DNA from 3 places in the Agrobacterium sp. ES01 genome. Region 1 is predicted to be linked to each of the others. Evidence: predicted binding sites of a transcription regulator. Region 1 holds the regulator's gene; each other region holds the start of a gene.

Region 1 (10,830 bases):
GACCTGATGAACGCGCGTATACCGCGAGCATGTTCTGCTTAACAATCAACCGCTTCGCGAATAAGCTGTCCTCCGTGACTTGGTGTCGGCTTGGTTGTTGCCGTGAGCCGGACACTTCGTGGGGGCCGTACCATGCATGAAGCGTTGGAAAAGCACCTGGATACGATGCGGTCTGTTGGCAGGCCGCGCCCTGTCGCGCCTGTGCCTTCACGTCTGCGCCATACGCGCGAAGGAATGACGCGGCCGCGGTCTGCCCCCGAGTTCAGCGCGTTTTTTTCACGCCTTGCGAGCAGAAGCGCGGCATGCCTGGAAGACGAGCGTGATCACGGCCATGTTTTCCTGTTTCTGCCGGTTTTCATGGGTACTGGCGCTATTTTATGGTTTGCGGCTGATGATCCGCCCAAGCTTTTCGTGTTGATTTTGCTCTTTTGCGGTCTGGCTTGTCTCGGAGTTGTCAGCCGCTATCGCAATCCGTGTTGGCACTACGTCTTGCTGGCCTCGATGCTCATGACCGCCGGGTCTTTGTTTGCTGTTTGGGAAACGGCGCGTCTGGATACGGTCATGCTGGACAGCCCGGTCACGACTCATATCACAGGCATTATCGAGCAGCGAGAGGAGGGGGCGAGCGGCGAATGGCGCTATATCGTCCGTATTGCACAGACCCGAGAACCCCAGTTACGGCGCCCGCCTTCGAGAGTTTCGCTGGTGGCGCGCGCGGATCATAGACCATTTATGATCGGTGCCGCGATTGAGGGGAGGGCCAGATTATCTCCTCCCTCGGGGCCTGCGCTACCCGGACTGAATGACTTTGCCTTTTCTGCCTATTTTGACGGCATTGGCGCTATCGGCTTTTTCCTCGGCGCGCCTGATGTCGGCGATTCGACCCTATCCGACCAACCGCAAACGGATTTTTTGACCTCTGCGCAACGGGCATTGGCATCCAATCTACTGTCGGTGCGTGGCGCTATCGGCGAGCGGATACGAACGGCAATCGGCGGAGACGAAGGTGCTTTTGCTGCGGCGATCGTGACAGGTGAGCGGCGGGCGCTTTCAGAGCCCGTCCTGGACGACCTGCGGCGCTCCGGCCTTGCCCATGTGATTGCGATTTCCGGCCTGCATATGGCGCTGGCGGCTGGATTGTTCTTTGTCGGTCTACGGGTGGTGTTGAGCCAGTTCACAGGCTTTGCGCCATCCAGACCGATCAAGAAGTATGCAGCCGCTGGCGCGCTTGTCGCGGCATTCTTCTATCTGATGATTTCGGGTGCCCAGGTGTCGGCGCAGCGCGCTTTCGTGATGATGGCAATCATGCTCATGGCTGTGCTATTGGACAGGCCAGCGATCAGCATGCGCAATGTGGCACTGGCGGCCACGATCATACTGGCAATCTCGCCCTCCGAAGTGATGGGGCCAAGCTTTCAGATGTCATTTGCAGCAACCGTGGCGCTGGTGGCTGGATATTCCGCGTGGCGTTTCCGCAGATCCCGCGACGGCTATTTCGACTTTTTGCCTGATATGCCCTTTGCCGGTGCGATCATCCGCGTGGTTGGCGGGCTGATCCTCACTTCCGTGATTGGTGGTTTGTCGACGGCGATCTTTTCGTTGGAGCATTTCCACCGCCTCGCCGGCTATAGTTTACCGGCCAATCTGTTGGCGATGCCGATCATCACATTTGTGGTGATGCCGGCCGGCCTGGTGTCGATGTTGCTGATGCCCATCGGCCTCGACAGACTTCCGCTTGACGTCATGGGGCATGGACTCGGTCTCGTCATCGCGATCGCCCATACTGTCGCCGAATGGGGTGGCGATGTCGGTAGCGCGCGACTGGCCCGTTGGGTTTTGCCGTTAGCGGTTACGGGCATGCTGATACTGGCACTGCTTCGAAGTCGCATCAGGCATATTGGCACCGCCATCCTCGCAGGTGGTCTGATCACCGGATTGGCGCTTCCTAAAGACAGGACTGCCGATCTGCTGATCTATGAGGACGGTCGTCTGGTTGGGTTGATCGGCAATGGGGTCGACAATGCGGACGTGATCGCCACTACGAGCGCCCGACCGCCGGGCTTCATATTTACCCAATGGCAGAACGGTTTGCAGCGCCACAGCCATCAAAAACCTGCTTTCGAAGAGGATGCCTTGCTTGCCGAGGCGATTGCGCCGCGGGACATCACGACCCCTGATGGTGGTCGCCGCTTTCCCGTGCTTTCGGAAAATGCGATACGCTACGCCAGCGCGAAACTCGCGCATATGTTGGACATGTCGGTCGACGGCCAGTTCAGCTGCCTGAACAAGGTCTGGTGCGTTGCCCGTATCAGCGGGGGATGGCGGGTGGTCACACTTGAGGAGCCACGGCTTTCAGGCCTGGCCTGCGATCTCGGTGATATTGTTATTTCTGCGCGACGGCTTGGCTATGACCATTGCCGCTCGGGCGCGAGATTGATCACGCCCGATACACTTCGCAAAACGGGCTCTTTGGAAATATGGCTGGGCCCACACAGCAACGGGGCAATCGCTTTGCGCTCTGCTTTTTCCGGCCGTGCAAGGCCTTGGAGCCTGCATCGCAGATATGATTGGCGCAGCGGTCGCTATGATATGAAACTCGTGGAGACCGTGCTCACCGACCTCAGTGGTAGCGGCGGATCAGGCCGACCAGCTTACCCTGAACCTTGACCCTGTCAGGCCCAAAGATCCGTGTTTCGTAAGCCGGATTGGCCGCTTCCAGAGCAATCGACGCACCCTTGCGACGGAAGCGCTTCAGGGTTGCTTCCTCGTCATCGACCAGCGCCACGATGATATCGCCCGGACTGGCGGTCGAGCCGTTGCGGATGATCACGGTGTCGCCGTCAAGGATGCCGGCCTCGATCATCGAGTCACCCTTGACCTCAAGCGCATAATGCTCGCCGCTGCTGACCATTTCGGCGGGAATGCTGATTTCATGAGTGTTGTTCTGAATGGCAGAGATTGGCACACCGGCGGCAATGCGGCCCATTACCGGAACGGAAACCGTATTGTTGTTGTCTTCGCTCGGCTGGCGCAGCATCGGCGGTGGCGTCTTGCCGCGGCTGCCTTCAATGACGCTGGGCGAGAAACCGCCGCGACGTGGCTGCATGCTGGGTGAATAGGCTTCGGGAAGCTTGATCACTTCCAGTGCTCTTGCCCTGTTGGGTAGCCGGCGAATGAAACCGCGCTCCTCCAGCGCTGTGATCAGACGATGGATGCCGGATTTGGAGGCCAGATCCAGTGCATCTTTCATTTCATCAAAGGATGGCGGCACGCCGGACTCCTTCATTCTTTCGTGAATGAAGAGCAACAATTCCTGTTGTTTGCGGGTCAGCATTGCGATTCCCTTTGATGAAACAAATCCAGAACATACACTATCTGTTCCAGTTGTGTTCTGCAAGTGACTAAATTTTTGTGAGGCTGGCAACAATGGAATTGATGGGTCGGCGCGTGCGCATCAGGGCTACAATGCTCGATAAATTGCGATGTCTTGTGTTTGAGCCTGCGATGGCGCACAACCGACGCGTTTTTATGCTGAGGAACCGTTTATGGATTCATCGTCTGTTTCGCCGGCCCGCGCGCTCGATCATATTGTCCTGCCTGTCGGCGCGCTTGGGGTCGCACGCAACCGGTTGACGGCGCTCGGTTTTACTTTCGCAGCCGATGCGCTCCATCCATTCGGCACCGAAAATGCCTGTGTTTATTTTTCCGAAGGCGGATATCTGGAGCCTCTGGGTGTTGCCGATCCTGAGAAATGCCACGACGCGATACGGCAGGGCAATGTGTTTGTGGCGCGCCATGAAGCGTTTCGGGCAGATCGTGGCGAGGGGCTGTCGGCCATTATTGCCGAGAGCCGCGACGCGGATGCGGATCACGCAAGGTTCGAGGCAGAGGGACGGTCTGCCGGCAAGATGCTGTCTTTCGAGCGACCTGTTCAAGCGGCCGATGGAAGCGAGGCGAAAGCCGGTTTCAAGCTGGCTTTCGCCAGGGATGAACAAGCGCCTGACCTGCTGCTGTTTGCCTGTGAGCGACTGTTGCCGCTGGCCGTCGACAAGGAGGCGCTGGCGCGACACGACAATGGCGCAGTGCGTGTGAGTGGCGTGATCTTGACGGCGGAAGACCCCTCAATATTTGAGGGTTATATCGATGCTGTGTTGCAGACGCATGCTTCAGCAACCCGTGGCGGCAGACTGGAATTCGCTGCCGGCGGCACTCAGATAGAAGTGATGACGCCGGACGGATTTACCCGCAGCTATGGTCTATCTGTAATGAGCAGGACCGCCGGTCTCGAGGGCGCGGGATTAGTCTTTGCCGTGGGCGATCTTGGCGTGACAGGTGCGCTTCTTGCCGCTAATGGCATTTCTCACGAAGCCCGGGAGGGTCGCCTTGTGGTTCCACCATCGGCGGGTCAAGGCGTAACATTCATATTCGAGGACAAGGCATGAGCATTTCACCAAATTCAAGCGTGGTCGTTGGCGATGGCGCAAGCAAGGTCACCTTTTCCAATAGCGCGCGATTTTCGTTGATCGCCGGCCCTTGCCAGATGGAGAGCCGCGACCATGCCTTTATGATGGCTGGCGAGATCAAGGAAATCTGCGACACGCTCGGCATCGGCCTCGTCTACAAGTCCTCCTTTGACAAGGCCAACCGGACATCTCTGTCTGGAAAACGCGGTATCGGGCTGGAGCAGGCACTTGAGGTGTTTGCAGACCTTAAAAAGGAATTCGGCTTTCCTGTGCTGACCGACATTCACACCGAGGAACAGTGTGCCATCGTCGCGCCGGTGGTGGACGTGTTGCAAATCCCGGCCTTCCTCAGTCGCCAGACCGACCTGCTGGTCGCTGCTGCCAAGACTGGTCGTGCGATCAACGTCAAGAAAGGCCAGTTCCTCGCGCCCTGGGACATGAAGAACGTGCTCGCCAAGATCGTCGAAAGCGGCAATCCGAACGTGCTCTTGTGCGAGCGCGGTGCATCCTTCGGATACAATACACTGGTGTCTGATTTCCGCGCCTTGCCGATCATGGCGGCCATGGGGGCACCGGTGGTGTTTGACGCGACCCATTCCGTGCAACAACCGGGCGGGCAGGGTGGATCGACCGGTGGCCAGCGCGAATTCGTTGAAACGCTTGCGCGTGCCGCCGTTGCCGTTGGCGTTGGCGGGCTGTTCATCGAAACCCATCAGGATCCGGATAACTCACCTTCTGACGGCCCGAACATGGTTCATCTGAAAGACATGCCGCGGCTTCTGGAAACCCTTCTGGCGTTTGACGCAATCACCAAGGGGTGAGGCTGCGAAGTTTCGACACTGAGGCGAAGGCACTGTCGATGACCTCGGCTTGTCTCGCTTCAGGCGACACCAAGCTTTCATACTCTTGCCATTGTATTTTTCTCTTCTTCGATTAATACAGGCCCATCCTCAATCCCACCCAGAAACCGGGAGGTCCCCATGACTGCAATCACCGACATCATCGGCCGCGAAATTCTCGATAGCCGCGGCAATCCGACTGTAGAGGTCGATGTCTTTCTTGAAGACGGCAGCATGGGCCGCGCAGCCGTTCCGTCGGGTGCCTCGACCGGTGCGCACGAAGCCGTCGAGCTTCGCGATGGTGGCAAGCGCTATCTTGGCAAGGGCGTCGAAAAGGCCGTCGAAGCCGTCAACACCGAGATCTTCGATGCCATTGGCGGCCTGGATGCAGAAAACCAGATCCAGATCGACAACATCATGATCGAGCTGGACGGCACGCCAAACAAAGCGCGCCTCGGGGCAAATGCTGTTCTCGGTGTGTCTCTGGCCGTTGCCAAGGCTGCTGCCGAAGCCTCCGGTCTGCCGCTTTATCGTTATGTTGGCGGCCCGAACGCCCGCACGCTGCCAGTTCCGATGATGAACATCATCAACGGCGGCGCGCATGCCGACAACCCGATCGACTTCCAGGAATTCATGATCATGCCCGTGGGCGCGGACACCCTGCGCGACGCCGTTCGCATGGGCTCGGAAGTGTTTCATGTGCTGAAGAAGGAATTGAGCGCCAAGGGCCTCAACACCAATGTCGGCGATGAAGGCGGTTTTGCGCCAGACCTGAAGAGCGCGCCTGAAGCGCTCGACATTATCATGAAGGCGATCGAAAAGGCTGGCTACAAGCCTGGCGAAGACATCAGTCTCGCTCTCGATCCGGCGTCGACCGAATTCTTCAAGGACGGCAAATACGATCTGCAGGGCGAGGGCCGTGTGCTCGATAGCGCCGAGATGGCCGGTTATTATGCCGAACTGGTTGCCAAATATCCCATCATCTCCATCGAAGACGGTATGGCCGAAGACGACTGGGATGGTTGGAAGACCCTGACCGACATGATCGGCGACAAGTGCCAGCTGGTGGGTGACGATCTGTTCGTGACCAATTCGGCGCGTCTGCGTGACGGCATCAAGATGGGCGTTGCCAACTCCATCCTGATCAAGGTCAACCAGATCGGCACACTGACGGAAACGCTGGATGCCGTGGAGACCGCGCATAAGGCCGCTTACACAGCCGTCATGTCGCATCGCTCGGGCGAAACGGAAGACTCGACGATTGCCGATCTCGCTGTTGCGACCAATTGCGGACAGATCAAAACCGGCTCGCTGTCGCGTTCGGATCGTCTGGCAAAGTACAATCAGCTGATCCGTATCGAAGAGGGTCTCGGTCCGCAGGCTTTCTACGCCGGCACGTCGATCCTCAAGGGCTGATCGGTCCTCGATCGTTGAATTGAAAAGCCCGCGCCGGGAAACCGGGGCGGGCTTTTTGTCGTGACCGTGCGGCGTGCGACAGACAAATTCTACCGGTTTCTGACAGGGTCAACGATCGGTTAAACAATCAGAGCTAATTTGAACGCTTAGTTGAGTACCGCGTATCAAGGCCATACCCCCGCATGTGGACCCGCCATCATAAAAAACGTAAAATCGGTCGCCTGGTTCTCCCAGCGGTGACCATCGCCTTTCTGGGCTATTTCGGCTATCATTGCATTCATGGCGACTACGGTCTGATTGCCGCAGAGCATTTCGAGAAGCGTAGGGTCGTGCGTGAGCGAGAGCTTGCAGCGCTTGTGGATCAGCGGAAGACGCTGGAGAATCAGGTGGCGCTGATGAGCGATGGGTCGCTTGAGAAAGACATGATCGATGAGAAGGCGCGATATCAATTGAATATGTCGCGTCCCGATGAAATTGTGATCTTCAATAGCTATTTCAAGAATTAACTTGAATTCGGTTAATCTTCAATTTCCGTTAAAAAACATAGACTTATTCGGAATGCTAGGCATGCATTTATGGCATTGCCGGGCTGCCGTTTCTTGCTTATTGTACGCGACAACAAACATATCGCCCATAAAACCCAGGGAGGGATGAATGGCGCCGCGAAAACCCGCGTCTACCGCAGGACGCAAACCTGCTTCCAAAACAACCAAGACGGATTTTGAGCACGGCGCAGTCGCCGAGTTCAAGAAAGATCAGGAGCTTTCCGCCTATCGGCAGATGCTTTTGATTCGCCGTTTTGAAGAAAAAGCCGGCCAACTTTATGGCATGGGCTTCATCGGTGGTTTCTGTCACCTCTATATCGGTCAGGAAGCTGTCGTTGTTGGCATGCAGATGGCGCAGAAGGATGGTGACCAGGTCATCACCGGTTATCGCGACCACGGTCACATGCTGGCAACCGGCATGGAAGCGCGCGGCGTGATGGCGGAACTGACGGGACGCCGGGGCGGCTATTCCAAGGGGAAGGGTGGCTCCATGCACATGTTCTCCAAGGAAAAGGCCTTCTATGGCGGCCACGGCATCGTTGGCGCGCAGGTGTCGCTCGGAACCGGTCTGGCCTTTGCCAACCGCTACCGCGACAACAAGTCGGTCTCGATTGCGTATTTCGGCGATGGCGCGGCCAACCAGGGCCAGGTCTACGAGAGCTTCAACATGGCACAGCTGTGGAAGCTTCCGGTGGTCTATGTGATCGAGAACAACCGTTACGCCATGGGTACGTCGAACGCACGTTCGACTGCGCAGACCGATTACTCCAAGCGCGGCGCATCGTTCGGCATTCCCGGCATGCAGGTCGATGGCATGGACGTTCGGGCCGTGATGGCTGCAGCCGAACAGGCTCTCGAATATGCCCGCAGCGGCAAGGGTCCGGTCATTCTGGAAATGATGACCTATCGTTATCGCGGCCACTCGATGTCCGACCCTGCGAAATACCGTTCCAAGGATGAAGTGCAGAAGATGCGTTCCGAGCACGATCCGATCGAGCAGGTGAAAGCCCGTCTTATGGACAAGGGCTGGGCGAGCGAAGACGAGCTTAAGGCTCTCGACAAGGAAGTGCGCGACATCGTTGCCGATAGCGCCGATTTCGCACAGTCGGATCCAGAGCCGGATGTATCCGAGCTTTACACCGATATTTTGCTTTGAGCGGGGAGGCCTAGTTTATGACCGTAGAAATTCTCATGCCTGCCCTGTCTCCGACAATGGAAGAGGGCACCCTGTCGAAATGGCTGAAAAAGGAAGGTGACAAGGTCACGTCCGGCGACGTCATTGCGGAAATCGAAACTGACAAGGCGACCATGGAAGTGGAAGCCGTGGATGAAGGCACGATCGGCAAGCTGCTGATCGAAGCCGGCACCGAAAACGTCAAGGTGAACACGCCGATTGCTGTTCTTCTTGAAGATGGCGAAAGCGCCGATGACATCAAGGCTGGCGGTTCCGCATCCAAGGCCGAAGAAGCGCCTGCCGCTTCCGATGCGTCCGGCGGCAAGGCTCGCGAAGCCAAGGACGAGGCTCCGTCTGAAAAGGCACCGGCTGCGCCCAAGGTCGATGTTGCCTCCGATCCGGACATTCCGGCCGGTACCGAAATGGTGATGACGACCGTTCGCGAAGCACTTCGCGATGCGATGGCCGAAGAAATGCGCCGCGACGAAGACGTCTTCGTCATGGGCGAGGAAGTGGCTGAGTACCAGGGCGCCTATAAGATTACGCAAGGCTTGCTGCAGGAATTTGGCGCCAAGCGCGTCGTCGACACGCCTATTACCGAACACGGCTTTGCCGGTGTCGGCGTCGGTGCGGCGATGGCCGGTCTGAAGCCGATCGTCGAGTTCATGACCTTCAACTTTGCCATGCAGGCGATTGACCAGATCATCAACTCGGCCGCCAAGACGCTTTACATGTCGGGCGGTCAGATGGGTGCGCCGATGGTGTTCCGTGGTCCCAATGGTGCTGCTGCCCGCGTTGGTGCACAGCACAGCCAGGATTACGCGGCATGGTATAGCCAGATCCCCGGTCTCAAGGTCGTCATGCCGTATACGGCTGCTGACGCCAAGGGCCTGCTCAAGGCTGCGATCCGCGATCCGAACCCGGTTGTCTTCCTTGAGAACGAAATCCTCTACGGTCAGTCCTTCGAAGTGCCGAAGATGGATGATTTCGTTCTGCCAATCGGCAAGGCGCGCATCCACAAGAAGGGTAGCGATGCAACCATCGTCTCCTTCGGTATTGGCATGACCTATGCGCTGAAGGCCATCGAGGAACTGGAGAAGGACGGCATCGACGTCGAGTTGATCGATCTTCGCACCATTCGTCCGATGGATATTCCAACGGTGATTGAGTCGGTGAAGAAGACCGGTCGTCTGGTGACTGTCGAAGAAGGTTATCCGCAGTCGTCCGTCGGCACTGAAATTGCCACGCGCGTGATGCAGCAGGCCTTCGATTATCTCGATGCGCCGATCCTGACGATTGCTGGCAAGGACGTGCCGATGCCATATGCGGCAAACCTCGAAAAGCTGGCGCTGCCGAATGTCGGTGAGGTCGTACAGGCCGTTAAAACCGTCTGCTACAAATAAGGGGAGGCCTACACCATGCCGATCAATATCACGATGCCGGCGCTTTCCCCGACCATGGAAGAGGGCAATCTCTCCAAGTGGCTGGTGAAGGAAGGCGACAAGATCGGTCCCGGCGATGTCATCGCCGAGATCGAGACCGACAAGGCGACCATGGAAGTGGAAGCTGTTGATGAAGGCACGATCGCCAAGCTCGTTGTTGAAGCGGGTACCGAGGGCGTGAAGGTCAATGCCCTGATCGCGATCCTTGCCGAAGAAGGCGAAGACGTGAAGGAAGCAGCCGCCTCCGGTGGTGGTTCAGCAGCCCCGAAAGCCGATGCCGCGCCGGCCAAGCAGGAAGCCGCGTCAGCGGCTGCACCTGTCACGGATCAGGCACCGGCACCGTCTACACCTGCTCCGGTGACGAAATCCGGCGACCGGGTTTTTGCGTCGCCATTGGCACGCCGTCTGGCCAAGGAAGCGGGTCTCGATCTCACCGCTGTCTCCGGCACCGGACCTCATGGCCGTATCGTCAAGAGCGACATCGAAAAGGCCAAGTCCTCCGGTGGCGCGAAGGCTCCCGCTTCGGCTCCGCAGACGGGTGCAGCAGCACCGCAGGCGCCTAAGGGTCAGTCCGACGAGGCCGTTCTCAAGCTGTTCGAGGAAGGCTCTTACGAGCTTCTTCCTCATGACGGCATGCGCAAGACCATCGCTGCACGTCTGACAGAATCGCACCAGACTGTGCCATCCTATTTCGTGTCGATGGATTGCGAGCTGGATGCGCTGATGAAACTGCGTGCCGAGATCAACAAGTCGGCGCCGATGAATAAGACCGAGAAGGGCGAGGTTCCGGCCTACAAGCTCTCCGTCAACGACTTCATCATCAAGGCCATGGCGCTTGCGCTGCGTGACGTTCCATTGGCAAACGCCTCATGGACCTCGACGGCTCGCGTCAAGCACAAGCACTCGGATGTCGGCGTTGCCGTTGCCATTCCGGACGGTCTGATCACGCCG
Region 2 (10,830 bases), on a different contig from region 1:
CGGCTGTGGCGCAACATGCCTTCGCCTTCCAGCACCGGATAGGCGATGGCCACCACAAGTGAGTTGATTTCCTTGAGGTCGCGCATGGTATCGATATGCAGCGAACTTGAATCATAGCTTGCCAGATTTCCATCCCTCAGACGCTGCATGTGCTGTTCTTCACTCTGGCGTACCATCTCGCGAACCACTTCCTTGCGCACGACCAGTTGGCGGGCGTGTTCAACATCGCGGTTGATGAGCAGATTGAAGGCGAGGTGGGCATTCTTGACCACCTCATTGTGCATGGCGCAAAGCTCTGCCCAGCCTTCAGCGGAGAACATGACATTGCGATCATGCTTCTTGCGGGCGCGGGCGAGCATGTTCTGGGCGATGATGTCGGCTGCCTGCTCGATCTTGATGGTGGTGCTCAACAGCGTCTGCGATTGCTGTGCGGTCAAAGGATCCTGCGAGCCTTCGGATATCCGAGCGAGATAGAACTTGATGTCGCGGTGAATGTGATCGATCTCGTCATCGAGTTCGGCAATGCGCCGCATGCGGCTTTCATCATATGTATCAAACAGATCGAAGATGCGCCCCAGCATAACTTCGGTCTTTTCGCACAGCGCCAGCACTTCACGCGTGGCATTGTTGACGGCCTGACGGGGCTCCTTGACGTCATCCGGATTGAGCGAAGACAAGCGGGCTTCGTGGGCCAATCCGTTATCCGAGGGCGCGGGCCTTGCCATGACGTTCCGCAAAACCCGATCGACCAGGCCGCAAAGCAGAAGCCCGCCGACAAGGACCAGGGCGTTTATGTAGAGATGGGTCAAAACGACGGCATCGCCCGGATGTTCAGCGATGAGCTTCGTATCCAGAGGATAGGCGATCTGGATGGCCAGGGCTGCGATCGTGCCCAGACCGCGAATGACAACATTGCCCATCGGCACAACACGCGCGGCAGCTTCGGCATTGCGCGTCAGCATGGCCGCAATCACGGCAGCGCCAAAATTGGCGCCGAGCACCAGAGGGATGATCAAAACCGGGGTGACGAGATGCCGGTCTGCCAGCGAGGCAAACAGAAGAATGGTGGCCACACTGGAATGAAACGCCCAGGCCAGCAGGGCCGCCAGCAAGAAGGCCGTGATCCAGTCTCTCGACAGATAATTGATGATGACCGGCAGGATCTCGCTGGTCTTGAGCGGATCCGAGGCTTCTCCGATCAGGCGCAAGGACAAAAGCAGCAGGCCAAGGCCGAAGGCAATGCGCCCGAGCTGGCGCCAGTCGCGTGCCTCGGACGCACGGAACATCACGGTGCCCGCCAGCAGCAGCAACGGAATCAGAAGCGAGAGATCATAGCGCAGGATACGGGCAACGAAGGCCGAACCGAGATCGGCACCGAGCAAGGTCGCAATGCCGATGGCGGAGCTGACATAACCGCCTGCCACGAAGGACGAGAGGATCAAGGCGACAGCGGTTGCGCTTTGTAACACAACCGCAAAGACGAAACCGGCCGCGGCGGCAGAGACGCGATTGCCAAGGGCCGTGCGCAGCTTGTCCTTCAGTATCGTCCCATAGGCACGCTCGACGCCCGTCCGCACCATACGCGTCGCCCACAGCAAAAGGGCAACGGCCCCGGCCAGATTGATGAAGACGACGATGCCCGACATTGATGATCCCTGAACAGAAAGATGCGCGGGCTGGACAAACCAGTCCGCGACAGACGTAAAATTTCAAGCTTTTGCAATGGATGTGCGCAGCGCTACGACCGAACCTAGCCCAGATTCGCCATTGTCACAATTTGACGATGAAAAGTTGCACCGCAAACTTAGGCCACAAGCGATTGCAGCTCTCTTGCCCCATTGGGCGCATTGATCTTGCCGCCCGTGATGAAGAAGGCGAAGACATCGCGCGGCGTCTTGTCAGCGGTCCGGTCCGGAGCGATCAAAGACAGATCATCCGGCACACCGCCGGCCGCATAGGTTTCAAAGCGGTTTGCCCAGTCTTTCATGTCCGACTGCGGATAGCAGGTCGGCGTCTCGTCCGCCCCCTTTTGCAGGCGGGCATAGACGAAATCGGCGGTCACATCGGCAAACATCGGATAATCATGGTGATCGGCGCAGACGGCGGCGACATTATGTTTTGCCAGCATCTCGATGAATTGCGGCGTGCAGAAGCTCTCATGCCGCGGCTCGACAACGTGGCGCAGGGCGATTCCGTCCTGCTCTTTCGGCAAGAGCTTGAGAAAAGCCTCGAAATCCTCCGGTTCGAACTTCTTGGTCTTCATGAACTGCCACAGGATCGGGCCGAGGTGACTGCCAAGCTCGGTAATCCCCTGGGTCAGGAACTTCTCGATCGATGGACCGGCCTCGGCCAGCACCTTGCGGTTGGTGCAATAGCGGCTGGCCTTCAGCGAAAAGATGAAATCATCAGGCACTTCGGAGGCCCATTTGGCGAAGGTGGCGGGCTTCTGGCTGGAATAATAGGTGCCGTTCACCTCGATCGCGGTCAGCGCGCGGCTGGCAAATTCCAGCTGGCGCCTCTTGGCCAGTTTGTCTGGATAAAACGTGCCCTCCCAGGGCTCAAACGTCCAACCGCCGATGCCGGTGCGGATTTTGCCGGATTTGGTCATCGAAAATCTCCAGTCAGAAATCGATCAAGTATACCTAAATTCAACCTAAACCAGGCGCCGCCGCGAAAGCGGCAGGCCCATATTTTATCCCTCACTCCGCCGCTTGCACCTTCTTCATGGGCCGGCGCTCCAGAAGCTCCTTAAGGAACTGGCCGGTATAGGAGCGCTTTTCCTTGACGATGTCTTCCGGTGTGCCGGTGGCAACGATCTCACCGCCGCCGTCGCCGCCTTCGGGGCCGAAGTCGAGGATGTAATCGGCAGTCTTGATGACTTCGAGATTGTGCTCGATGACCACCACCGAATTGCCCTGGTTGACCAGCTCCTGCAGCATTTCCAGAAGCTTGGCGACGTCGTGGAAATGCAGGCCGGTGGTCGGCTCATCGAGGATGTAGAGCGTGCGACCGGTCGAGCGCTTGGAGAGCTCCTTGGCGAGCTTCACGCGCTGGGCCTCGCCGCCCGACAGCGTATTGGCCTGCTGGCCGACCTTGATATAGCCAAGACCGACATCGAACAGCGCCTGCAGCTTGTCGCGCACGGCTGGCACCGCCGAGAAGAAGTCGACACCTTCCTCAACCGTCATGTCCAGCACGTCGGCAATGGATTTGCCCTTGAAGGTAACGTCCAGCGTCTCGCGATTGTAGCGTTTGCCGTGACAGACGTCGCAGGTGACGTAGACATCCGGCAGGAAGTGCATCTCGATCTTGATGACGCCGTCGCCCTGGCAGGCTTCGCAGCGCCCGCCCTTTACGTTGAAGGAGAAGCGGCCCGGCTGATAGCCGCGTGCCTTGGCTTCCGGCAGGCCGGCGAACCAGTCGCGGATGGGTGTGAAGGCACCGGTATAGGTTGCCGGGTTGGAACGCGGGGTGCGACCGATCGGCGACTGGTTGATATCGATCACCTTGTCGATGAATTCGAAGCCCTCGATGCGGTCGTGATCGGCCGGGTTCTCACGTGCGCCCATGATGCGGCGGGCGGCGGCCTTGTAGAGTGTTTCGATCAGGAAGGTCGACTTGCCGCCACCCGACACGCCGGTCACCGAGGTGAAGACGCCCAGCGGGATTTCCGCCGTCACATTCTTCAGGTTGTTGCCGCGCGCGCCAACGATCTTGATGCGCTGCCCCTTCTTGGGCTTGCGCCGCTTGTCCGGCACCGGAACGCCCATCTCGCCGGACAGGTATTTTCCGGTCAGCGACTTGGAGTTGGCCATGATCTCCTGAGGGCTGCCCTCGGCGATGACCTGACCGCCATGGATGCCGGCGGCGGGGCCGATATCGACCACATAATCCGCCGTCAGGATGGCATCTTCGTCATGCTCGACCACAATCACCGTATTTCCGATGTCGCGCAGGTGCTTCAGCGTATCGAGAAGGCGGGCATTATCGCGCTGGTGCAGGCCGATGGAGGGTTCGTCGAGCACGTAAAGCACGCCGGTCAGGCCCGAGCCGATCTGCGAGGCCAACCGGATGCGCTGACTTTCGCCGCCCGACAGCGTGCCGGAATTGCGCGACATCGACAGATAGTCGAGGCCGACATCGTTGAGAAAGCGCAGGCGTTCGCGGATTTCCTTGAGGATGCGAACCGCGATCTCGTTCTGCTTGGCCGTCAGTTTTTCCGGCAGTGTCTCGAACCAGGCACCGGCATTCTTGATCGACATTTCCGTCACCTGGCCGATATGACGACCGTCGATCTTGACTGCCAGCGCTTCCGGCTTGAGGCGATAGCCGTTACAGGCCGGGCAGGGGGCGGCCGACATATAGCGCTCGATTTCTTCGCGTGCCCAGGCGCTGTCGGTTTCCTTCCAGCGACGCTCGAGGTTTGGCACGATGCCTTCGAATTCCTTGACCGTCTTGTAGGAACGCGCCCCATCGGCATAATTGAATTCGATCTTCTCCTTGGTGCCGTGCAAAATCGCCTTTTGCGCCGGCATCGGCAGATCGGACCATTTGCTCGACAGCTTGAAGCCGAACTCCTTGCCCAGCCCTTCCAGTGTCTGGTTGTAATAGGGCGACGAGGATTTGGCCCAGGGAGCAATGGCCCCGTCGTTCAACCGGCGCTCGGCCTCGGGCACGATCAGCGCTTCATCGATCTTCTGCTGGAAACCAAGACCGTCGCAGGTCGGGCAGGCACCGAAGGGGTTGTTGAAGGAAAACAGCCGCGGTTCGATCTCGGAAATGGTGAAGCCGGAGACCGGGCAGGCGAATTTTTCCGAAAACAGCACCCGCTCATGGGTCTCGTTCAGCGACTTGTTGGCCGAACCGCCCGCTGCCGTTTCTTCCGGCGGCAAAGGCTTGTCTGCAAATTCGGCAATCGCCAGACCGTCCGCCAGCACATGCAGGCAGGTTTCCAGGCTGTCGGCCAGGCGGCTGGCGATATCCGGACGCACCACAATGCGGTCGACCACCACGTCGATATCGTGCTTGTACTTCTTGTCGAGCGCCGGAACGTCTGCAATCTCGTAGAAGGTGCCGTCCACCTTGACGCGCTGGAAGCCCTTCTTCATCAGCTCGGCAAGTTCTTTTTTATACTCGCCCTTTCGACCGCGCACCATCGGCGCCAATATATAAAGACGCGTGCCTTCCTCGAATGCGAGGATGCGGTCGACCATCTGCGACACGGTCTGGCTCTCGATCGGCAAGCCGGTGGCCGGCGAATAGGGAATTCCGGCGCGGGCAAAGAGCAGACGCATATAGTCGTAGATCTCGGTGACAGTGCCGACCGTCGAGCGCGGATTGCGCGAGGTGGTCTTCTGCTCGATCGAGATCGCCGGCGACAACCCGTCGATCTGGTCGACATCCGGCTTTTGCATCATTTCAAGGAACTGGCGGGCATAGGCCGACAGACTTTCGACGTATCGGCGCTGACCCTCGGCGTAAATCGTGTCGAAGGCGAGCGACGATTTGCCCGAGCCGGACAAGCCGGTCATGACGATGAGGCTGTCGCGCGGCAGATCGATATCGATACCCTTGAGGTTGTGCTCACGCGCGCCGCGAATGGAAATGGTCTTCAGATCACTCATAGATAACAAGCCTGTCAGGGAGGAGGACGGGTCTTTATGTAGGCATCGACAAGCCGGTGTCGAGGCGAATGCAAGAAACTCTCTGCAATCTCCCCGATTCGGTTGACAGGATCATAGGCAATTTATAGAACAAAAAAAGAACATAATTGGCTGTGGATTACAAGCCGAATTCTGGCCAGTAAAATCCAATCGCGCTGCGCTTTGCTTTAAGGTGTGCGCAAACGAGGCAATGAATAGGGCCGCCATGATAGCGGCAAGGATGTGAGTTATGGCAGGTAGTGTCAACAAGGTCATTCTGATCGGCAATCTGGGAGCGGATCCGGAAATCCGCCGCACCCAGGATGGACGACCGATCGCAAACTTGAGGATCGCGACATCCGAGAGCTGGCGCGACCGCACGTCCGGCGAGCGCCGCGAAAAAACCGAATGGCATACGGTGGTGATCTTCAATGAAGGTCTGTGCAAGATTGCCGAGCAGTATCTGAAGAAGGGCTCGACGGTTTATATCGAAGGCCAGCTGCAGACCCGCAAATGGCAGGACCAGACCGGCAATGACCGTTATTCGACGGAAGTGGTGCTGCAGGGCTTCAACGGCAACCTGACCATGCTGGGCGGGCGCGGCGACGGTGGCGGCGCATCGCGCGGCGGCGACTTCGGTGGCGGCAGCGATTTCGGCGGTACCGGCAACGGCGGCGGTTACGACGACTACAACCAGTCGCGCGGCGGCGCCCAGGGCGGTGCAGCCGCTGGCGGTGGCGCCCGTGGCGGCAATCAGGGCAGCGGCAATTTCTCACGCGATCTGGACGACGATATTCCGTTTTGATCGAGAGGCGCCAGGCCGAACATTGGTGTTTGCAGGAAAAGGGCCTTGCGGCCCTTTTCCGATTCTGACATCCGGTTCAGTGGCGATAATGCGAAAGCAACGCGCCATCACGCGCCGGTGATCACCGATTTCACACCGTCGACCACGAACTGGACCGACAGAGCCGCCAGCAGCACGCCCAGCAATCGGGTGAGGATCATGCGCCCGGTATTGCCGAGAAAGCGGTTGAGCGGGCCGGAGATCAGCATCGCACCCAGCACCAGACACATGCACACAGCGATTACGGCCAGCAGTTCCATACGCTCGATTGCACTTGGCAGATGACCGGACAGAAGGATGGTTGCGGAAATGGCACCGGGGCCGGCGATGAGCGGTAGCGCCAGCGGAAAGACAGCGATGTTCTGAGCGTGATCTTCGGTGACGGCCTGGTCGCGCGCCTTTTCCTTGCGCTCCTGCCGTTTCTCGAAGATCATTTCGAAGGCAATGGCAAACAGCAGGATGCCGCCGGCAATGCGGAAGGCACCGATGGAGATGCCGAGCAGATCGAGAATGCGCGCGCCGAAAATGGCGAAGACTGCCAGAATGGCAAAGGCGATCAGCGTTCCGCGCAACGCCACCATACGGCGCTGTACGGAATTCATTCCACTTGTCAGCCCGAGAAACAGCGGCGCAAGCCCCGGCGGATCCAGTGTCACCAGCAAGGTCGTGAAGGCGTTGATAAGAATATCGCCGCTAGCCATGGCTAAGTCCCTCGTTTGAGCCCATATATGACCGAGCCTTGGGGGCGGGTGCAACCCCGCGTTACCACATCATTTCAGGCCGTTTACTTCGCGGGCAAAAGTCTGTTTAAAACGGCTGGCGAAATTGGCGCTGCAACGCCCTTTCGGCTATAAGCTGAGTAGTGATTCTGAATAGAGATCGTGACCTGATTTGACTGAGCAAAATACTCCCGGCGGCGGCGAATTCCCGTCCGATATCCAGCCGATTTCCATTATCGAGGAAATGCAACGGTCCTATCTCGATTACGCCATGAGCGTGATCGTGAGCCGCGCACTTCCCGACGTCCGCGATGGCTTAAAGCCTGTGCATCGCCGTATTCTCTACGGCATGAACGAGCTGGGTCTGGACTGGAACAAGAAGTATGTGAAATGCGCACGCGTCACCGGTGACGTGATGGGTAAATACCATCCGCACGGCGATCAGGCGATCTATGACGCGCTGGCCCGTATGGCGCAGGACTGGTCGTTGCGCCTGCCTCTGGTCGACGGTCAGGGCAATTTCGGCTCCATCGACGGCGACCCGCCGGCCGCTCAGCGTTATACTGAGTGCCGCCTGCAGAAGGCCGCGCATTCGCTGCTCGACGATCTGGACAAGGATACGGTCGACTTCCGCGACAACTACGATGGCACGATGTCCGAGCCGGTTGTGGTACCGGCCAAGTTCCCGAACCTGCTCGTCAATGGGGCCGGCGGTATCGCGGTCGGCATGGCCACGAACATTCCGCCGCACAATCTTGGAGAAGTGATCGACGGCTGTATTGCCTTGATCGACAATCCGGCGATCGAACTGCCGGAACTGATGGAAATCATTCCGGGTCCGGATTTCCCGACAGGTGCGATGATTCTCGGTCGCTCCGGCATCCGCTCTGCCTATGAGACCGGTCGCGGTTCTGTCGTCATGCGCGGTGTGGCCCGGGTCGAGCCGATGCGCGGCGATCGCGAGCAGATCATCATCACCGAGATCCCGTTCCAGGTGAACAAGGCGACGATGATCGAGAAGATGGCCGAACTGGTGCGCGAAAAGCGCGTCGAGGGCATCTCGGATCTGCGCGACGAGTCCGACCGCGAAGGCTATCGTGTGGTCATCGAGCTCAAGCGCGATGCCAATGCCGACGTGATCTTGAACCAGCTTTATCGTTACACGCCGCTGCAGACCTCGTTCGGCTGCAACATGGTGGCGCTGACCGGTGGCAAGCCAGAGCAGATGACGCTGCTCGACATGCTGCGTGCCTTCGTCGCCTTCCGGGAAGACGTGGTCAGCCGCCGCACGAAGTTCCTGTTGAAGAAGGTGCGTGACCGCGCCCATATCCTGGTCGGTCTGGCGATTGCGGTTGCCAATATCGATGAAGTCATCGCCCTGATCCGCAAGGCGCCCGATCCGGCAACGGCGCGGACCCAGTTGATGGAACGCCGCTGGCCTGCCCACGACGTCGATGTGCTGATCCGCCTGATTGACGATCCGCGTCACAAGATCAATGACGACAATACCTATAACCTGTCGGAAGAGCAGGCCCGCGCGATCCTCGAATTGCGTCTCGCCCGACTGACCGCTCTTGGTCGCGATGAAATCGACGACGAGCTGAACAAGATCGGTGCGGAAATCTCCGATTATCTCGACATCCTGTCCTCGCGCCTGCGCATCATGGAGATCGTCAAGGATGAGATGGCGGCCGTTCGCGATGAATTCGGCACACCGCGCCGTTCCCAGATCGTCGAAGGCGGTCCGGACATGGACGACGAGGACCTGATTGCACGCGAAGACATGGTCGTGACCGTTTCGCATGCCGGCTATATCAAACGCGTTCCGCTTGCCACCTACCGCGCCCAGCGCCGTGGCGGCAAGGGACGCTCCGGCATGGCCATGAAGGACGAGGATTTCGCAACGCGTCTGTTCGTTGCCAATACCCATACGCCGGTGCTGTTCTTCTCCTCGCGCGGGATCGTCTACAAGGAGAAGGTCTGGCGCCTGCCGATCGGCACGCCAACCTCGCGCGGCAAGGCCATGATCAACATGTTCCCGCTGGAAGCCGGCGAGCGCATTACGTCGATCATGCCGCTGCCTGAGGACGAGAGCACCTGGGACAACCTGTTCGTGATGTTCTCGACGACGCGCGGTACCGTGCGCCGCAACAAGCTCAGCGACTTCATCCAGGTCAATCGCAACGGCAAGATCGCGATGAAACTCGAAGAAGAGGGGGACGAAATCCTCTCCGTCGAGACCTGCCGCGAGCCGGACTTCACCGGATCGACACCGGAACTTGGCGACGATGTGTTGCTGACGACGGCGCTTGGTCAGTGCATCCGCTTCCCGGTCACCGATGTTCGCGTCTTTGCAGGACGCAACTCCATCGGTGTGCGCGGTATCAATCTGGCCGATGGCGACCGCATCATCTCGATGACAATCGTCCATCATTCGGATGCCGAGCCATGGGAGCGCGCAGCCTATCTGAAGCGTGCAGCACAGGAGCGTCGTGCCGTCACTGGCGAAGAGGTGGAAGAAATTGCACTGGTCGGTGAAGAGGTGGTCGAAGAAGGCCAGCTGTCTGAAGAGCGCTATCAGCAGATGAAGCAGCTTGAACAGTTCGTGCTGACAATTGCAGAACGTGGCTTCGGCAAACGGTCCTCCTCCTACGACTTCAGAACATCGGGTCGTGGCGGCAAGGGTATCCGCGCAACCGATACCTCCAAGACTGCGGAAATCGGCGAACTGATCGCAGCCTTCCCGATCGACGACGCGGACCAGATCATGCTGGTATCCAACCGTGGCCAGCTGATCCGCGTTCCGGTCAACGGCATACGGATTGCCAGCCGTGCGACGAAGGGTGTGACGATATTCTCGACGGCCAAGGACGAAAAGGTCGTGTCTGTCGAGCGCGTTCGTGAGCCTGAAGACGAGGATGTCGTGGTCGAAGGTGAGGGAGAGGGCGAGGCTGTTGTGTCCGACGAGGCAGCGGCGATCGAGCCCGGCAGCGAAGACACATCCGGCAATACTGCTGAGTAATCGGTAAAAAAAATAGCCCGGCCCTTTCGGGGGCTGGGCTATCCTACGTCTCAGAGACTTTTTCGTGCGTTGCGGCAGACGCAATCGGACAGAGCCAAACGGCCTAGAACAGTTCGCGTCGAGCCATCATTGCATCAAGCTCTTCGCGCTCGCGGCGCAAGGCGACAATCGTGGACGCGACCGAGATTACAAACATTCCACTGATAAGCGCTGCCAGTATGGTCAATGTTGCAAACATGCTGTCTCCAATTCCGTTCGTGCCCGCAGGCTCTCTCTTTAGTGGCCGAAGCTGTGATACCGCGCCGTGATCGGCGGACCGTAGTAGCTCGCCTGATCCTCGGTGTTCATGTAAAAGCCGACTGACGTGGCCAGCATCGCGGTCATGGTCAGCATCCAGGCCAGATTGATAACCGTTACTTTGTCGCGCATGGCATGGTCCCTTTGGAAAAATGTTTGTGCGTGGTTCAAAAACGAAAGACTTCGTTAAAGGTTCCGCATGAGGTGGATAAAAGAACAAGAATGACGCCTAAATTGCGGCAGCGCACACGCTTGCAAGTTCAGCCTTCGTCGTTTCCATCTATTTCAAAGCGCTCTGCAAGCAGC
Region 3 (10,830 bases), on a different contig from region 1:
ATTCTCTACGGCGAGAGCGGAACTGCCGAATTGCTGATCCTGAGCCAGGTGGTACTGAGCCTTCAACTTCCCTTTGCGGTTTTCCCGCTGGTGACGATGACCGCCAACCGCATGAAGATGGGCGCACTGGTCTCACCACGCTGGCTGTCTGGCATCGCTCTCCTGATCGCCGGTCTCATCAGCCTGCTCAATGTGAAGCTGGTGATCGATTTCCTGTCAGGTGCCGCAATGTAGTGTTTCAAGCGCGTCGGTATGCCACCCGGCCATTGATCAACCGATCAATGTCGGCTGCAAAGCGATGGCTTTCGGGATCGTCGTGCATCAGCAAAGGCGCGCGCAAGGACAGCCTTGCCCGAGACCCCTTGATCGCCGTTGCCAGAATACGCACTGCGTTTTCACCGCGCCTCGGATACACAGGCGTGATCTGCAATCCGCCAAAGCGGCGTCCGCAGGCGGCAATGATCTCAGCCAGGGATTGCGGCCTTGCGATCAGCGACAATTGCCCGCCCGAGACCGTGATGGCACTTGCCGTGCGGATCCAGGTTTCAAACAGATCCTCGGTCATGGCATGGGCTTCGGCCTTCAACGCATCCGGCGTGACACGATCCGCGCCGTCATTGAAGGGCGGGTTCATGATCACATGGTCGAATGCATTATTCTCAAGACCGCCCTCAGCCCGTGCTTTGCCGGTGAGCGTGACATCGCTCTCGATAACGGCGATGCGGTCAGCCAGATGGGCGTTTTCGACCAGAACAAGGCTGCGGCGGGCATAGTCGGCCATCTCGGCGGAGCGTTCGACAAGGGTGACGGACGCCTGCGGCAACCGGGTGGCAACCGCCAGACCGGCCGCGCCGGCTCCCGCACCGAGGTCGGCCACCCTCACCGGTCGATCGGCATCGACCAGTGCCGCGAGCAACATCGCATCAATGCCTGCCCGATGCCCGCGACCCTTGGGCTGAACCAGATGGAAGCCGCCGCGGTGGAAGGCGTCGACGGTATGCTCAGCGGTGGTTTCGGCCGGCAAGCTCATTGGGGACGCCTCGACTTTGAAGTCAGATCGGAAAGCCCCCCTCTACCCTGCCGGGCATCTCCCCCACAGGTGGAGATATCGGCACGGCGCGATGGGCCAGCTCTCTTCGAGCCGACGGAGTCTGACGATGTGCGGCAGGACTTCGAGTGGCAGGTCCCGCGCCGCACTACCGAAAACGAGACGCTCCTCACCCCTGAACCCAAATAGAACACCGCTTTCACACCTCGTCTCTCAATTCCGCCTCAAGACCCGCATCGCGCAAAATCGCGCGCGCCTCGTCGGCGCGGTCCTCCTCCACCAGAAAACGACGCGGCAACATGCCGAGAGATCCCTCTATGATGCTGGTCGCCTGATCGGCAATCATGTGGTGAATGCCCACTTCCTTCATAAGGCTTTCCGCAAAGGAGAGCAGAACGGGGTCATTGGTTCGGATGAGTTCACGCATTTCCTGCAAAAACCGCCTTTTTAGAGTGCAACGAGACAAATCGCCTCTTGCCGTGCGACGGAGCCATTTATTATTGTCCGGCTCAATCATGTGAATAGGAGTGGCCTAAATTGGGCGTTGTCATACCGCTTGGCGAAAGCAAAAACAAACAGGCTTCTGTCCAGCCGCTCGTGGACCTCACGCGCTCGGACATGGACAGGGTCAACCAGTTGATCCTGTCAAAGGCCGGATCCGATGTCGAGATGATCCCGGAAGTGGCCAACCACCTGATCTCTTCGGGCGGCAAACGGCTGCGGCCGATGCTGACGCTCGCGGCAGCCCAGATGTTCGGCTACCAGGGCGAAGGCCATATCAAGCTCGCGACCAGCGTTGAATTCATGCACACGGCCACCCTGCTGCATGACGACGTGGTGGACGAAAGCGATCTTAGGCGCGGCAAGTCGACGGCGCGGATGATCTGGGGCAACCAGGCAAGCGTTCTGGTGGGCGACTTCCTGCTCGGCCAGGCCTTCAAGATGATGGTGGAAGTCGGTTCGCTCGATGCTCTGGACGTGCTTGCCACCTCCGCTTCCGTGATTGCCGAAGGCGAGGTGCTACAGCTGTCGGTCGCCAAGAACATGGAAACCACCGAGGACGACTACCTTCAGGTGATCCGCGCCAAGACGGCTGCGCTTTTTGCCGCAGCCTCGGAAGTCGGACCGATCATTGCAGGCGTCGACAAAGCCAGTCGCAATGCGCTCAAATCCTACGGCATGAATCTGGGCCTCGCCTTCCAGCTGGTTGACGATGTGCTGGACTATGGCGGCAAATCTGCCGACCTTGGCAAGAACACCGGCGACGACTTCCGCGAGGGCAAAATCACCCTTCCGGTCATTCTCGCCTATCGCCGTGGCACCAAGGAAGAACGCGCCTTCTGGAAGGACGCGATCGAGGGCGGCAATGCGGATGATGCCCAGCTTGAAAAGGCACTCGGCCTGATCACAAAATATGGCAGTCTGAACGACACAATCGCCCGCGCGCTGCATTACGGGACCATTGCCCGCGATGCTCTGGCACCGGTTCCGGACGGGGCCTGCAAGGATGCCCTGATGGAGGTGATCGATTTCTGCGTGGCCCGTGTGAATTGACGGGCCGGGCGTGGCATTGCCTTGCGGCTCGGCTTCAAAAAAGCCATTGTGTTGCGGAATCAGTTCGCCTCTCGCGACTCACCTCACCGGCTGAGCCCGGCGCTCGCTTGTTGAAAGGCTTTTTCATGCGGCAAAGACTTGCCATCCGTCTTCTTTCCAGTGCAACCTTCGCTGCCCTCTTGTGGCTGGCACCCGGCCAGATGGACGCTTTTGCTGCCGGGGACGCAAAGGCTTCGGTCGACACCAGCGATTTCGACCCTTCGGATATCGACACGTTTTCAGGCGCGTTTCTCGCTGCCCGCACGGCCGATGCCGATCGCGATTTCGTCAACGCTGTTGTCTTCTACAAGAAGGCTCTCGATCTGGACCCCGGCAATGTGGAAATTCGCCAGAGGCTGATGCTGGCGCATTTCATGAAGGGCGATTTCGATCAGGGCGTGAAATACGCCAAGGATCTGAAAAACGATGCTGCGGTAGAACGGGTGACCGCCGTTGCGCGCGGGCTTGACGCCATCCGGAGTCGTGAGTTCAACGCGGCTGAAAAGCTGCTCGCCTATGACGGCCCCAACGATCTCGACCGCCTGATGAATTCGCTTCTGGTTGCCTGGGCAAAGCTTGGTGCCGGCAAAGGCAAGCAAGCGCTGGCCATGATGGACGATCTCGACGGTCCGCCATGGTATGCCATCTTCAAGAACTACAATGCCGGTGTTGCTGCAGCCATGCTGGGCGATGTCGATACCGCGCGTCGCCACCTGAATGAGGCCGTGACCGATCGAGACGGCGGGGCGACTGCGACCGACACCTTCAGCCGTGCCGTGATTGCCCTTGCGACGCTGGAAGCATCTCAGGGCAACAAGCAGAAGGCGCTGGACGCCATTTCCATCGGCGACGCGATGATCCGCGATTACGCGCCCTTCAAGGCGATGCGCGATCAGATCAACGCAGGCGAGAAGCCAAAACCGGTCGTCAGCACTGCAACGGAAGGGGCGGCCGCTGTGCTGTTTTCCGTTGGCGGTGCCTTGAACCGCCCGGGCGCCGAAGACACGGTGACGCTTTACCTGCAGTTTTCCCATGCGCTGGCGCCAAAGGCTGCCGACACGCTGATCCTACTGGCCGGGATTGCCGAAAAGAACGATCAGCCGGAACAGGCGATCAAATACTACCAGTCCGTGCCGGATACTTCGCCCATGGCGCGGATTTCAGAAATGCAGCTGGGTCTGGCACTGGCGCAGAACGGCAAGATCGACGAGGCACGCAAGCATCTGGCGGAGCTGATCGAGTCCGATCCGAAGAATTTCCGCAGCTATCTGGCTTATGGCAGCGTGTTGTCGGACGCCAAGGACTACAAGGCCATGGCCGCCAATTACGACACGGCCGTAGACGAGATCGGCCCTGCACCGAACCGGGTGCATTGGCCTGTCTTCTTCCAGCGCGGCATTGCCTATGAACGGTTGAAAGAATGGGACAAGGCAGAGCCGAATTTCCGCAAGGCATTGGAACTCAGCCCCGATCAGCCGCAGGTCCTCAACTATCTCGGCTATTCCTGGGTGGACATGAACCGCAACCTCGATGAGGGGCTGGACATGATCCGCAAGGCTGTCGAACTGCGGCCTGATGACGGTTACATCGTCGACTCGCTTGGCTGGGCTTACTACCGCCTGGAAAAATACGATGACGCCGTGACCGAACTGGAACGCGCGATCGAGTTGAAGGCAGGCGACGCCACCATCAACGACCACCTCGGCGATGCCTATTGGCGCGTCGGCCGCAAGCTCGAAGCCGTATATCAGTGGAAGCGGGCACTGGCATCCGAGCCTGAAGCGACGCTTATTCCAGAGCTCGAGGCCAAGATCGCCGATGGATTGCCGCCGGTGAAGGACGATGCGGGCACGACCGCGGAAAAACCTGCCGACGCAGCGCCAGTGGAAGGCGAAGTGGACAAGAAGTCCTGATATCATGACGGAGCGTCCAAGCCCCGTGGATGGCACGGTGCGGGAAACTGCACCGGCCAAAATCAATCTTTGCCTGCATGTCACCGGCCAGCGTGCGGATGGGTATCATCTGCTCGACAGTATCGTGACATTTGCCGCGCTGGGCGATCAGCTGACATTTTCACCTGCCAAGACCGACAGCTTTCATCTGGAGGGTCGTTTTGGGCCGCTGTTATCCGCCGAACCGGAAGCGCAAAACCTCGTTTTGAAGGCACGCGATCTTCTGCGTGAGGCCCTTGTTGCTTCCGGTCATCCGGCGCCACCTGTCGCGATCACGTTAGAGAAGAACCTGCCGGTGGCTGCCGGAATCGGTGGCGGGTCTGCGGATGCGGCGGCCGCCATCAGAGGGTTGCTGCAGCTGTGGCAGGCAGAGATTGAGGGCGATGTGCTATCGGCACTTGCCGTAAGACTGGGGGCCGACGTGCCCATGTGCATGACATCCCGACCGCTTCGTGTGAGCGGCATCGGTGACATGCTGCAACCGCTTTCTCACATGCCGGCCTTTGCCGTGGTGCTCGGGAACCCGTTGAAGGGTGTCTCTACGCCTGCGATCTTCCAGCAACTGACGACCAAGACCAATCCGCCGGCTGGCGCTAGTCCTCAGAACGCGTCGACGGGTGACTGGATCGCGTGGCTAGCTGATCTGCGCAATGATCTTGAGCCGCCCGCACGCGCATTGCTGGCGGATATATCAGCGCTGTCAGAACGGATGGCCGACAGTGGTGCTGAACTGGTGCGCATGTCCGGTTCGGGTGCCAGTTGCTTTGGCATCTACAGTGATTTTGTCGCAGCACAAGCCGCAGCAGATAGCCTATCGCGCAGAAGGCCCGACTGGTACTTTGCGGCAACGACGACAATGGCGGGAGATGCAGCATGAGCCGGATCAACGACGAACGTCCCTTCATTGCCGTCGGCATCGCGGTTTTGACCATTTCCGACAGCCGCACGCTTGCCGACGATAAATCCGGAGATACGCTGGCCGCCCGGATCGAAGAGGCCGGTCACCGACTGGTGGACCGCACCATCGTCACCGACGACAAGGCACTGATCTATGCGCAGGTGGAAGCCTGGACGAAATCCGATGACATCGATGTGGTGATCACAACCGGCGGGACCGGTTTTACCGGACGGGATGTGACACCGGAGGCGCTGGAACCGCTGTTTGAAAAGCGCATGGATGGCTTTTCAGAAGTCTTCCACCGGATTTCCTACGACAAGATCGGCACCTCGACCATTCAGTCCCGCGCGACCGGCGGCGTTGCCAATGCCACTTTCATCTTCGTGCTGCCGGGCTCTCCCGGCGCCTGCAAGGATGCCTGGGACGGAATATTGAAGGCGCAGCTCGACTATCGCCATATGCCGTGCAATTTCGTGGAAATCATGCCGCGTCTGGATGAACATCTGAAGCGTGGCGGAAAAGGCTAAGCCAAAGCTTCACGCGCCGGCGAGCGACCTGCCCCGGCGGGCGACCCAGGACGGGATCATCTCGGTCAGCAACTGCTTGGGCTTGTGGCCGCGTGCCAGCGTTCCAAGATCCGTGCCAGACTTTGCAATCGTCAATGCCTGGTCCTTGGTCAGCAGGAAACCCTGCTCCAGTGGCGGACTGGAGCGCACAATGCGCTTGTAGAATGGCATTCGATAAGGACGGGCGACCGTAAAGCGCGCAGGGCGCTTGTTGAGTGCAATATATTCATGGATTTCTTCGATCCAGCGACCATGCAGACGCGAACCGGGCTCGATCAGCAATATCCACTCGCCCCGCGCCGAACGCACGATGTCCTTCATGTCCCAATCGGCATGAAAGCGGCAGCCAGCCGCATCGGCAACGCGTGACGAGCCGTCGCTGGATCCATGATCCAGTACGATCACATCGCTTACCAAGCCCTCCACCGCGCCGACGACAAGACCTGCCAAGGTCTGGGCCAGCTCGGGTTCCTGGTTGCGGCACTCCATGATGACAGTCAACATTCGCTATGTTTACCGCATCGCACAACGAAATACCACTGTGGATTTCGAAGTTTGTTCTTGCATTGTTCTCATTTTACGGATAGGAATAAAGTCACTTGAGCGGGACGACTGGTTGCGCACGGGAGAATTCGATGAACGAGCTGACTCATATGACGCAGGCTGCATTCCAGCCTGTGAACACGGCAGATATTGCCGATGCCATGGTCACCGCCTCCGGCCTCAGGATCGAGGTCGACCGGCGGCGTGGCCGTGGTGCCGGGCTCAATCCGTCCGGGCGTTTCGAGCCGACGGAGCGCGTGGCCTTTGACGATGGCTGGATGACGCTTGAGGACATGCCGCCCTTCCGCACGGAAGTCCAGGTGGAACGTCCGCGCACCGTCATCACCCGCAATGATTCGCCCGATATTCCCTTCGATCGCTCGATCAATCCCTATCGCGGATGCGAGCATGGCTGCATCTACTGCTTCGCCCGACCGACCCATAGCTATATGGGGCTTTCGGCGGGACTGGATTTCGAAGCCAAGCTGTTTGCCAAGCCTGATGCGGCAAAGCTTCTGGAGCGGGAACTGTCCAAGCCTGGCTACAAGCCGAAAACGATTGCCATCGGCACCAATACCGATCCCTATCAGCCGATCGAGCGGGAGTGGCGCATCATGCGGCAGATCCTCGAAGTGCTGGACAAGGCCAATCATCCGGTGGCGATTGTCACCAAGTCCGCTCTGGTGCTGAGAGACCTCGATATTCTCTCCTCCATGGCCGAGCGCGGATTGATGAAGGTCGGCATTTCCGTGACCACGCTCGACCGCAAGCTGTCGCGTGCCATGGAACCGCGTGCCTCGACACCGTCGAAACGGCTGGAAGCCATCAAGACCCTGTCTGACGCCGGTGTTCCGGTTGCGGTGATGATGGCCCCGATCATTCCGGCCCTCAACGATCACGAGATCGAGCGTATCCTCGATTCTGGCAAGGCAGCCGGCGCTGCCGAGGCAAGCTATGTGCTGCTTCGGCTGCCGCTGGAGGTCAGCCCGCTGTTTCGGGACTGGTTGCTGCAGCATTATCCGGACCGCTATCGTCACGTGATGTCGCTGGTGCGCTCCATGCGCGGTGGCAAGGATTACGATGCCGAATTCGGCAAGCGCATGAAAGGTGCAGGCCCCTATGCCTGGCAGATCAGCCGTCGTTTCGAAATGGCGACGAAACGGCTGAAGATGACCCGCCGCAGCATTCACCTGCGCGATGACCTGTTCATTCCGCCGGCTGGCGGCGGTGTGCAGTTGTCGCTTCTTTGAGATTGGCTGTCAGCCTGCGCTGACGCCTTGAGGTTCCGGCGCACCGCCATGTGCTGGAAAATGCCCCCGGACTGCCGCCTGGCGCGTTTTTTATCCCCTTTACGCGCCAATCGGGGGCTTGCAGGAAATCGGGTCGGCGTGCGACTTCTGCCGCATGAAACGTCGCGCGCCGCCCGATTCTCCCACACTCTTTCAGGACCTGAGCAAAGGGCCTGATTTTTCCATGGAACTTGCGCTCAGGCGGCAAGGCGTCTGGCCCGTTGCCGGAACGGACGAGGCCGGGCGCGGGCCGCTGGCCGGCCCGGTGGTCGCAGCTGCCGTCATTCTCGACCCCGACAATATTCCGGACGGGCTGAACGATTCCAAGAAACTGTCGGCTGCAAAACGCGATCAGCTGTTTGAGCAAATCCTGGCCACAGCCTTTGTTTCCATCGCAAGCTCCAGCGCGCGACTGATCGATAAGACGGATATCCGCAAGGCAAGCCTCGATGCCATGCGACGCGCCGTCGCCGGTCTTGAATTGAGAGCCGCGCACGTGCTCACCGACGGACGAGATGTGCCGCCGGGCCTCAACTGCCCGGGAACAGCCGTGATCAAGGGCGACGGACGCTGTGTCTCGATTGCGGCCGCATCCATCATTGCCAAGGTCAGCCGTGACCGGATGATGGAAAGGGCCGGCACGGTCCACACTGCCTATGGTTTCGAGATCCATGCCGGTTATGGCACTGCGAAACACCGCAGCGCGATCGTCGAGCATGGCCCCTGTCCGCTGCATCGCCTGAGCTTTAAAACATTCCGCAGCGATCTGGATTGAGATCCGGCCCCTACCCCTCCAACATCGCTGCAATTGTCTGTGCAACACAGTCGACAGCACAAACGAAAAAGGCCGGGCAAAACCCGGCCTCGTTCAAAGGGTATGGTCGCATTCTCAGTTGAGACGTGACTTGACCTGTCCGACAGCGTCCTTGAACAGCTTGGCCTGCACAGCTTCATCGGTTTTCTTTTCGAGAACCTTTTCAGCAGCCGCAATGGCCAGATCGACGGCCGCGGAGCGAACGGCGTTAACCGCATCGACTTCAGCCTGTTTGATCTTCTGTTCGGAAAGCGCAGTACGGCGTTCCACGAACTCGTCGGTCTTTTGCTTGGCTTCGGCAGCCAAAGCTGCAGCCTCGCGCTCTGCAGCGGCAACGATGCTTGCAGCTTCCGCTTCTGCTTCCTTGCGCTTGCGCTGATATTCGGCCAGCAGATGCTGAGCCTCTTCACGCAGGCGCTTGGCTTCGGCCAGATCTTCACGGATCTTGTCGGAGCGTTCATCAAGCGCCTTGCCGAGCATGCCCGGCACCTTGAGATAAACGATCAGCGCGAAGAAGAGAATCAGGCCGACAAGAGCGAATAATGTTGCGTCCAATGCCATGATCATGCCTCCTTGGTGGATGCTGTCAGGGCAGACTTGACGTCCGCCTTGGTGGCCTTGGCGCCAATGAGCTGCTCGACAATGGCCGATACCGTTTCGCTGGCGATCTCATCGACTTCGGCAAGAGCCTTGGTCTTGATCTCACCGATATTGGCTTCGGCTGCCGCAAGCTTGGCGTTGAGTTCAGCTTCCAGTGCCGTGCGTTCCGCGTCGGCCTTGGCCTTGGCAGCTGCACGTGCAGTCGAGGCGATTTCATTTCCCTTGGCCTTGGCCTGGGTCAATTCACGCTCATAGGTCTCAATCGCTGCATCGGCTTCCGATTTCAGCCGTGCGGCTTCGTCGAGGTCCTGCGCAATGCGATCATGACGGCTTTCCAGAATACCACCCACGCGCGGCACGATGACCTTCTGCATGAGCATGTAGAAGAGGCCGAATGTAATCACCAGCCAAAGCAGCTGGGACGGAAACGTGGTCTGGTCGAATGGCGGGAAAGCGCCACCGCCGTGTCCCTGCTCGTGGGCGACACCGGTCTCCGTGTTATGGTCCTCTACCGCAGTTTCCTGGGCAAAGGCGGGGGTCACAAACATGCTCACCTCCAGGTGTACTCCTAATGCAAGAGATCACGGCGGGCCATATGGCCCGGCCGTGATCCCGATCTCCGACCGAAATTAAACGGCGAAAAGGAGAAGGAGAGCGATGAGCAGCGAGAAGATGCCCAGAGCTTCCGTAACGGCGAAGCCGAATACCAGACGGCCGAACTGGCTGTCAGCGGCAGACGGGTTGCGCAGTGCGCCCGACAGATAGTTGCCGAAGATGTTGCCGAGGCCGAGAGCCGTGCCGGCCATACCAAAGCAAGCCAGACCTGCGCCGATGTACTTTGCTGCTTCCGCTTCCATGTGAAAACTCCTTGAATGGGTTGTTGCGGCTGTAGACTGACGCCTCAGGACGCCAATGTGGATTATCCTTAGTGCCCGCCGGGATGGATCGCGTCGTTGAGATACATGCAAGTCAGTACCGCAAAGACGTAAGCCTGAAGGAAGGCAACGAGGAACTCGAGACCGGTCAAAGCGACGGTCATGATGAGAGGCAGGATTGCGCCACCGATACCGAGCGCGCCAAGCGCTCCAAGCGATGCGACGAAGCCTGAAAAGACCTTGAGCGTGATGTGGCCGGCCAGCATGTTGGCAAACAGACGGACGGACAGCGAGATCGGACGCGACAGGAAGGAAATGATTTCAATCGTCACCACCAGCGGCAACAGCATGCCGGGGACGCCCTGCGGAACAAAGAGCTGCAGGAAGTGCAGTCCGTGTTTCCAGAAACCGTAGACCAGAACCGTGCCGATGACGAAGAGAGCAAGGGCAAAGGTGACGATGATCTGGCTGGTCACCGTAAAGAAGTACGGGAACATGCCCAGAAGGTTCGCCGTCAACACAAACATGAACAGCGAGAACACCATGGGGAAGAACTTCATCCCCGCGCTGCCTGCACCTTCACGCAACATGGAGGCGATGAATTCGTAAGACATCTCGGCAACCGACTGCATGCGGCCCGGGATCAGGCCAC

What was found. Region 1 encodes LexA, which represses DNA repair genes until DNA is damaged. Its sites were predicted from a motif close to TGTTCNNNNTGTGTTCNG; they were not measured.
Region 2: the regulator LexA is predicted to act here: its motif matches at 5,750-5,767, upstream of uvrA (excinuclease ABC subunit UvrA).
Region 3: the regulator LexA is predicted to act here: its motif matches at 6,614-6,631, upstream of ACQQ2Q_RS03785 (glycosyl transferase).

What each region holds. Positions count from the first base shown of each region.
Region 1 covers NZ_JBNQTH010000003.1:43,223-54,052, reverse strand. The annotation lists gene ACQQ2Q_RS09540 (ComEC/Rec2 family competence protein) at 133-2,667, shown strand; gene lexA (transcriptional repressor LexA) at 2,621-3,334, opposite strand; gene ACQQ2Q_RS09530 (VOC family protein) at 3,546-4,442, shown strand; gene kdsA (3-deoxy-8-phosphooctulonate synthase) at 4,439-5,284, shown strand; gene eno (phosphopyruvate hydratase) at 5,444-6,718, shown strand; gene ACQQ2Q_RS09515 (FtsB family cell division protein) at 6,901-7,224, shown strand; gene pdhA (pyruvate dehydrogenase (acetyl-transferring) E1 component subunit alpha) at 7,373-8,419, shown strand; gene ACQQ2Q_RS09505 (pyruvate dehydrogenase complex E1 component subunit beta) at 8,437-9,840, shown strand; gene ACQQ2Q_RS09500 (pyruvate dehydrogenase complex dihydrolipoamide acetyltransferase) at 9,856-10,830, shown strand, end outside.
Region 2 covers NZ_JBNQTH010000002.1:255,900-266,729, reverse strand. The annotation lists gene ACQQ2Q_RS09120 (Na/Pi cotransporter family protein) at 1-1,646, opposite strand, end outside; gene ACQQ2Q_RS09115 (DUF72 domain-containing protein) at 1,805-2,608, opposite strand; gene uvrA (excinuclease ABC subunit UvrA) at 2,700-5,624, opposite strand; gene ACQQ2Q_RS09105 (single-stranded DNA-binding protein) at 5,893-6,447, shown strand; gene ACQQ2Q_RS09100 (MarC family protein) at 6,555-7,187, opposite strand; gene gyrA (DNA gyrase subunit A) at 7,378-10,227, shown strand; gene ACQQ2Q_RS09090 (hypothetical protein) at 10,331-10,465, opposite strand; gene ACQQ2Q_RS09085 (hypothetical protein) at 10,504-10,656, opposite strand.
Region 3 covers NZ_JBNQTH010000001.1:732,072-742,901, forward strand. The annotation lists gene ACQQ2Q_RS03750 (Nramp family divalent metal transporter) at 1-234, shown strand, start outside; gene ACQQ2Q_RS03755 (tRNA1(Val) (adenine(37)-N6)-methyltransferase) at 239-1,030, opposite strand; gene ACQQ2Q_RS03760 (DUF2007 domain-containing protein) at 1,248-1,475, opposite strand; gene ACQQ2Q_RS03765 (polyprenyl synthetase family protein) at 1,586-2,602, shown strand; gene ACQQ2Q_RS03770 (tetratricopeptide repeat protein) at 2,728-4,554, shown strand; gene ACQQ2Q_RS03775 (4-(cytidine 5'-diphospho)-2-C-methyl-D-erythritol kinase) at 4,559-5,470, shown strand; gene moaB (molybdenum cofactor biosynthesis protein B) at 5,467-6,018, shown strand; gene ACQQ2Q_RS03785 (glycosyl transferase) at 6,028-6,561, opposite strand; gene ACQQ2Q_RS03790 (PA0069 family radical SAM protein) at 6,693-7,850, shown strand; gene ACQQ2Q_RS03795 (ribonuclease HII) at 8,005-8,664, shown strand; gene ACQQ2Q_RS03800 (F0F1 ATP synthase subunit B) at 8,779-9,264, opposite strand; gene ACQQ2Q_RS03805 (F0F1 ATP synthase subunit B) at 9,267-9,851, opposite strand; gene ACQQ2Q_RS03810 (F0F1 ATP synthase subunit C) at 9,933-10,160, opposite strand; gene ACQQ2Q_RS03815 (F0F1 ATP synthase subunit A) at 10,229-10,830, opposite strand, start outside.